Linked DNA regions of Nocardioides panacis. The protein of the gene in region 2 binds, or shares a complex with, the protein of the main gene of each other region. Links are inferred from orthologs where the notes say so. Each region holds a gene or a part of one and is shown on either strand. Other genes may lie near its edges.

The links. The genes of interacting proteins can lie anywhere in the genome.
Region 1: the proteins of KRR39_RS01570 (region 2) and uvrB are in contact, whole or in part, in a crystal structure (PDB 7EGT), measured with the Thermus thermophilus proteins. The link is inferred for Nocardioides panacis from one-to-one orthologs. Residues at the interface, in WP_096412145.1 of Thermus thermophilus: His654, Arg656, Phe657, Gln666, Asp668, Glu669, Lys680, Arg681, Leu682, Ser683, Lys685, Tyr686, Ala687; in WP_096411307.1 of Thermus thermophilus: Glu23, Leu25, Arg26, Asp27, Gly28, Glu29, Arg30, Phe31, Arg55, Glu326, Asp327, Phe328, Glu379, Ser382, Gln383, His398, Gly400, Arg401.

What each region holds. Positions count from the first base shown.
Region 1 is NZ_CP077062.1:1,473,031-1,476,259, forward strand. What follows is about bases 246-3,188. They hold uvrB (excinuclease ABC subunit UvrB), read left to right. Parts: upstream 246-634; coding sequence 635-2,743; downstream 2,744-3,188. Other genes in these bases: KRR39_RS07125 (phospholipase D-like domain-containing protein), read right to left, coding at 246-533; KRR39_RS07135 (MmcQ/YjbR family DNA-binding protein), read left to right, coding at 2,787-3,128; KRR39_RS07140 (DUF1707 SHOCT-like domain-containing protein), read right to left, coding at 3,130-3,188. Outside these bases: more of KRR39_RS07125, read right to left, coding at 1-245; more of KRR39_RS07140, read right to left, coding at 3,189-3,229. UniProt on the Escherichia coli protein: The UvrABC repair system catalyzes the recognition and processing of DNA lesions. A damage recognition complex composed of 2 UvrA and 2 UvrB subunits scans DNA for abnormalities.
Region 2 is NZ_CP077062.1:297,483-300,736, forward strand. What follows is about bases 5-2,972. They hold KRR39_RS01570 (ATP-dependent DNA helicase UvrD2), read left to right. Parts: upstream 5-412; coding sequence 413-2,533; downstream 2,534-2,972. Other genes in these bases: nudC (NAD(+) diphosphatase), read left to right, coding at 5-10; KRR39_RS01565 (mycoredoxin), read right to left, coding at 23-310; KRR39_RS01575 (hypothetical protein), read left to right, coding at 2,762-2,972. In the rest of the region: more of nudC, read left to right, coding at 1-4; more of KRR39_RS01575, read left to right, coding at 2,973-3,010; KRR39_RS01580 (WhiB family transcriptional regulator), read left to right, coding at 3,124-3,254. UniProt on the Escherichia coli protein: A helicase with DNA-dependent ATPase activity. Unwinds DNA duplexes with 3'-5' polarity. Translocates on single-stranded DNA with 3'-5' polarity. Initiates unwinding more efficiently from a nicked substrate than double-stranded DNA.

The sequences.
Region 1 (3,229 bases), 1.2 Mb from region 2 along the record:
CACTCGGTGGCGTAGGCCGACCCGATGTTGTAGCCGCCGACGAACCCGAGCCGGTCGTCGACCACCAGGATCTTGCGGTGGTCGCGGCCGTAGCGGCGCAGGTCGAAGAACCGCCAGCCGGCGTTGTAGACGGGGTACTCCAGCACCTTCAGGCGCGGGCCGAAGCGCTTGAACAGCGGCGAGACCACGAGGTTCGCGAACCCGTCGTACACCGCGTAGACCTCGACGCCGCGGCCGGCCGCCCGGCTCAGCGCCTTCTTGAACAGCTCGCCGGTGGCGTCGCCCTTCCAGATGTAGGACTCGAACAGGACGCGGTGCCGGGCGCCGTCGATGGCGGCCAGCATGTCGTCGTACAGGTCCTGCCCGAAGGTGTACGTCGTGACGGTGCCGTCCCCGATCGTCACCTCGGCGGGCGGCGTCGTGGGGAACGGCTTCGGCTTGCGTCCGCGACGGCGCCGGGAGTCGACCAGCGTGAGGACGAGCGCCAGCACGACCTGGAGGCCGAGGAGCCCCAGCAGCGTGCGCTTGGCCATCGCGGCCAGGGGGGCACGTGCGTCACCCGACCAGGGCGTTCTGCGTCGGGTGCTCACGCCACGAATCTATCCTGTCGGTGCCGGGTCGTAGGCTGCTGGTCATGAGGCCAGTGACCGACCTGCAGCGCCGGGTCGCCCCGTTCGAGGTGGTGTCCGACTACGTCCCGTCCGGCGACCAGCCGACCGCGATCGCGGACATCGAGCGACGCATCCGTGGTGGCGAGAAGGACGTCGTGCTGCTCGGCGCCACCGGCACCGGCAAGACCGCCAGCATCGCGTGGGCCGTCGAGAAGCTGCAGCGGCCGACGCTGGTGATGCAGCCCAACAAGACCCTGGCCGCCCAGTTCGCCAACGAGCTGCGCCAGCTGCTGCCGAACAACGCGGTCGAGTACTTCGTCTCCTACTACGACTACTACCAGCCCGAGGCCTACGTCCCCCAGACGGACACCTACATCGAGAAGGACTCCTCGATCAACGAGGAGGTGGAGCGGCTGCGGCACTCGGCGACCAACTCGCTGCTGACCCGCCGCGACGTCATCGTGGTGTCCACGGTGTCCTGCATCTACGGTCTGGGCACCCCGCAGGAGTACGTCGACCGGATGCTCCGCCTCAAGGTGGGCGAGGAGCACGACCGCGACTCGATGCTGCGCCGGCTCGTCGAGATCCAGTACACCCGCAACGACATGGCGTTCACCCGCGGCACCTTCCGGGTCCGCGGGGACACCCTCGAGATCTTCCCGGTCTACGAGGAGCTCGCGATCCGCATCGAGTTCTTCGGCGACGAGATCGAGCGCCTGATGACCCTGCACCCGCTCACCGGCGAGGTGGTCACCGAGGACACCGAGCTGCACGTCTTCCCGGCCACCCACTACGTCGCCGGCCCGGAGCGGATGGAGCGCGCGATCACCGGGATCGAGCTCGAGCTCGAGGACCAGCTCGCGACGTTCGAGAAGCAGGGCAAGCTGCTCGAGGCGCAGCGGCTGCGGATGCGGACCACCTACGACGTGGAGATGATGCGCCAGGTCGGCTCCTGCGCCGGCATCGAGAACTACTCGATGCACATCGACGGCCGGCAGCGCGGCTCGGCCCCGAACTGCCTGATCGACTACTTCCCCGAGGACTTCCTGCTGGTCGTGGACGAGTCGCACGTCGCGATCCCGCAGATCGGCGGGATGTACGAGGGCGACATGTCCCGCAAGCGCAACCTCGTCGACCACGGCTTCCGGCTGCCGTCCGCGATGGACAACCGGCCGCTGCGCTGGGAGGAGTTCCTGGAGCGGATCGGGCAGACCATCTACCTCTCGGCGACCCCGGGCGACTACGAGCTCTCCAAGGTCGGGGGGGACGTGGTCGAGCAGATCATCCGGCCGACCGGCCTGATCGACCCCGAGGTCATCGTCAAGCCGACCAAGGGCCAGATCGACGACCTGATCCACGAGATCCGCGAGCGCACCGAGAAGAACGAGCGCGTGCTGGTCACCACGCTGACCAAGAAGATGTCGGAGGACCTCACCGACTACCTCCTCGAGGCCGGCATCCGCACCCGCTACCTGCACAGCGAGGTGGACACGCTGCGGCGCATCGAGCTGCTCCGCGAGCTGCGCCTGGGCCAGTACGACGTCCTGGTCGGCATCAACCTGCTGCGCGAGGGGCTCGACCTCCCGGAGGTCTCGCTGGTCGCGATCCTCGACGCCGACAAGGAGGGCTTCCTCCGCTCGGACAAGTCGCTGATCCAGACGATCGGCCGTGCGGCCCGCAACGTGTCCGGCCAGGTCGTGATGTACGCCGACAAGGTCACCCCCTCGATGGAGCGGGCGATCGACGAGACCAACCGGCGCCGCGAGAAGCAGGTCGCCTACAACACCTTCCACGGGGTGGACCCGCAGCCGCTGCGCAAGAAGATCGCGGACATCACCGAGATGCTGCAGCGCGAGGACGAGGACACCGCCGAGCTGCTCGGGGGCGGTGGCCGCCAGCAGTCCCGCGGCAAGGCGCCGGTCCCGGGCCTGTCCTCCAAGGACGTCGGCCGGCACGCCGCCGAGCTGGCGGGGATGCCGTCCTCCGACCTGGCGGCGCTGGTGCAGGGCCTCACCGACCAGATGCACACCGCGGCCGCGGAGCTGCAGTTCGAGCTGGCCGCCCGGCTGCGCGACGAGATCCAGGAGCTGAAGAAGGAGCTCCGTCAGATGGTCGAGGCCGGAGCCCGCTGAGATGGGGCTGGGATGACGCCGGGGGGAGCTGCAGCGGCACTGCCTGGCGAAGCCCGGTGCGTGGCCGGACAACCCGTGGGACCACGAGTTCCCGGTGATCAAGGTCGGGAAGGCGCCGGCCGCCGGCAAGATCTTCGCGTTCCTGGGCGACGGCTCGGTCGGGGTGAAGGCCGGCACGGACCGCGAGCAGGCCGACGAGTGGCTGGCCCGCTACCCCGACGACGCGGCGGTGATGGCCTACATCGGCCGCTCCGGGTGGAACACCCTGACCGTGGGCGGCGCGATCCCGGACGACGAGATCCTCGCCGCGGTCGACGACTCCTACGCCCTGGTGGTCTCCCGGCTGGCCCGCAAGCACCGTCCGCCGGGGTGGGAGGAGGCGTGAGTCAGCCGCCCAGCGCCTTGCGCCGGCGCCTCTCCAGCCGCCGGCGCTCCGCGAGCACGATCTCCTGCTTGTTCGTCAGCACCCGGACCAGCCGCAGCCCG
Region 2 (3,254 bases):
CTCCTGGTGAGGCCGGGCCGGCTCACGCCAGGGCGGAGAGCTTCGCCTTGACCTGCGCGACGGACGGGTTCGTCTGGGCGGTGCCGTCGGAGTAGACCAGGGTCGGCACGGTCTGGTTGCCCCCGTTGGCCTGCTCCACGATGAACGCCGCGTCGGGCACCCGCTCGATGTCGACGACCTCGTAGGCGATGCCCTCGCGGTCGAGCTGGCTCCTGAGCCGGTGGCAGTACCCGCACCACTGGGTGGAGTACATCGTCACGGCGGGGCCGGTGGGGGACTGGTCCACAGGACCGGTTGCAGGGGCAGTCATGACTGTCCTTCCTCGCGTCTACGCTGATCTCGTCGAGCCGGTGCGACGGCACGTCCTCGTCGAACCCCAGCAGAACGCCCTATCCGAGGAGATTGTTCCCTGATGCACGCGGCCACGAGCGCCGACCAGCTCCTCGACGCGCTCGACCCCGAGCAACGGGCGGTCGCCTCGGCCCTGCGTGGCCCGGTCCGGGTGCTCGCCGGCGCCGGCACCGGCAAGACCCGGGCGATCACGCACCGGATCGCCTACGGCGTCGCCTCGGGGGTCTACAACCCGCACGAGGTGCTCGCGGTCACCTTCACCACCCGCGCGGCCGGCGAGATGCGCACCCGGCTGCGCGCCCTCGGTGCGGGCGGGGTGCAGGCCCGCACCTTCCACTCCGCCGCGCTGCGCCAGGCCCGGTTCTTCTGGCCCCGGGTGTACGGCGGCGACCTGCCCGCCCTCACGGAGTCCAAGCTCGGCCTGATTGGCAACGCCGCCCGCCGCAACCGGGTGCAGACCGACCAGTCCACGCTGCGCGACCTGGCCAGCGAGGTGGAGTGGGCCAAGGTCAGCAACGTCCGGCCCGACGACTACCCCCGGATCGCCGAGGCGCGCGGCCGGACGGTGAGCGGCCAGGACGCCGCCACGGTGGCCCGGGTGTTCGCGACCTACGAGGACGTCAAGCGCGAGCAGGGCCGGATGGACATGGAAGACGTCCTGCTGTGCGCCGCCGCCCTGCTCGCCGAGGACGAGCGGGTCGCCGCCCAGGTCCGTCAGCAGTACAAGTGGTTCGTGGTCGACGAGTTCCAGGACGTCAGCCCGATCCAGTCCGCGCTGCTCGACCTCTGGCTCGGCGGGCGCGACGACCTGTGCGTGGTGGGCGACCCGGCCCAGACGATCTACTCCTTCGCCGGCGCGAACTCCTCCTTCCTCCTGGACTTCCCGAAGAAGCACGCCCGCACCACGTCGGTGGAGCTGGTCCGCAACTACCGGTCCACGCCGCAGGTGGTCAACGCCGCCAACCGGCTGCTCGCGGGCACCTCGAGCGCCGGCGTGCAGCTGCGCTCGCAGCAGGAGAGCGGCCACGAGATCGTGTTCGCCGAGCACTCCGACGAGGTCGCCGAGGCCGAGCAGGTGGCCGCCGACATCCGGGCGATGATCGACGCCGGCACCCCGGCCCGCGAGATCGCGGTGCTGTTCCGGATCAACGCCCAGTCCGAGGCGTTCGAGGAGGCGTTCGTCGCGCGCTCGGTGCCCTACGTCCTGCGCGGCGCGGCCCGGTTCTTCGAGCGGGCCGAGGTCAAGCAGGCCGTCACGCTGCTGCGCGGCAACGCCCGCGGCGGCGAGGGGTCCGGGGGCGGGCTGGTCGAGGACGTCCGGGCCGTGCTGTCCGGGATGGGCTGGTCGGAGAAGCCGCCGACCGGGCGCGGCAACGCCCGCGACCGCTGGGAGTCCCTGCAGGCGATCGTCTCCCAGGGCGAGGAGCTGCTGGCCGGCCGGGCCGACGCCACGCTGGCCGACTTCGTCGCGGAGCTGGACCGCCGGGCCACCGAGCAGCACGCGCCGGTCGCCGAGGGCGTCACGCTGGCGACCCTGCACGCCGCCAAGGGCCTCGAGTGGGACGTGGTGTTCGTGGCCGGCATGCAGGAGGGCACGATGCCGATCATCTACGCCGAGGGCCCGGCCGCGGTGGAGGAGGAGCGCCGGCTGCTCTACGTCGGCATGACCCGCGCCCGGGCCCGGCTGACGGTCTCCTGGTCGCTGGCCCGCACCCCCGGCGGCCGGTCCTCCCGCAAGCCGTCGCGCTTCCTGGCCGGGTTGCGCCCCACGAGCGTCTCGGAGGCCGCCCCCGCACGCGGGCCCTCCAGCCGGATCCGCCGGACGGTCGCGCACTGCCGCGAGTGCGGCACGCCGCTCGGCACGACCGCGGAGCGCAAGAGGGGCCGCTGCGAGGGCTGCCCGGCGTCGTACGACGAGGAGCTGTTCGAGCGGCTGCGGGCCTGGCGGGCGTCCCGGGCGGCGCAGGAGCGGGTGCCGGCGTACGTCGTGTTCACCGACCTGACGCTGGAGGCGATCGCGGAGGTCCAGCCGGCGGATCCCCAGGCCCTGCTGCGGATCAACGGCATCGGCGCGTCCAAGCTCACGAAGTACGGCGACGAGGTGCTGGCCGTGGTCGCCGGCGACGAGGTCCTCCACGACGGCGCGCCACCGGTGCCGGACGAGGCGCCGGCGGCGGACTGAGGGCCACCGGGGGGCCACCGGGCGGCCACCGGGCGGCCACCGGGCAACACCGTCCGAGGGCGCTGTGATGGCCCGTCCGGGCCATCGGAAGATGCGCGCGAAGAAATTCGCGGAAATACCCAAAAAATCGATTGCCGCTTACAGGGCCGGACCGGTAAGTTCTCTCTCGTTCAGTCCGACCCCGCGCACACCGGCCCTGACAAGGCCCGCGCCCGTCACCCAGAGGAGGTGATCGCAGTGATCAACACCATTGTGAACTTCAGCCAGCACGTCGACCGTGGCCTGGCCGTTTCTCGCGTCCGCGTGGCATCCCTGCGCGCCTTCCCGATGACGACCGCGCCCATGTCCGTCGTGTCTGGCCAGGTGTGCGCCCTCATGGACCAGGCCCTGGTGATCGATGGCTACCGCCTCGTCGCCGGCGTCGCCGTCACCACGGGTGCGTTCCCGGGTACCTCCGCCTGGAGTCCGCCGATCTAGATGAAGCTCCTTCATCAGCTCGGCAGCCTCCAGGCCGCGGAACCCGAAACCCGGGATCCGCGGCCTTTCTGTTTCTCCCACCAGAGATCGAAGTCACAAGGAGGTGACAAGAGATGAGTATCAGCGTCCTCGACACGTACGCGGTCCCCGCGGCCGAGATCGCCGACGACCAGCTGCCGTGCCGACGCGAGAACCCCGAGCTGTTCTTCGCCGAGACCCCGCAGGACGTCGAGGTGGCCAAGGC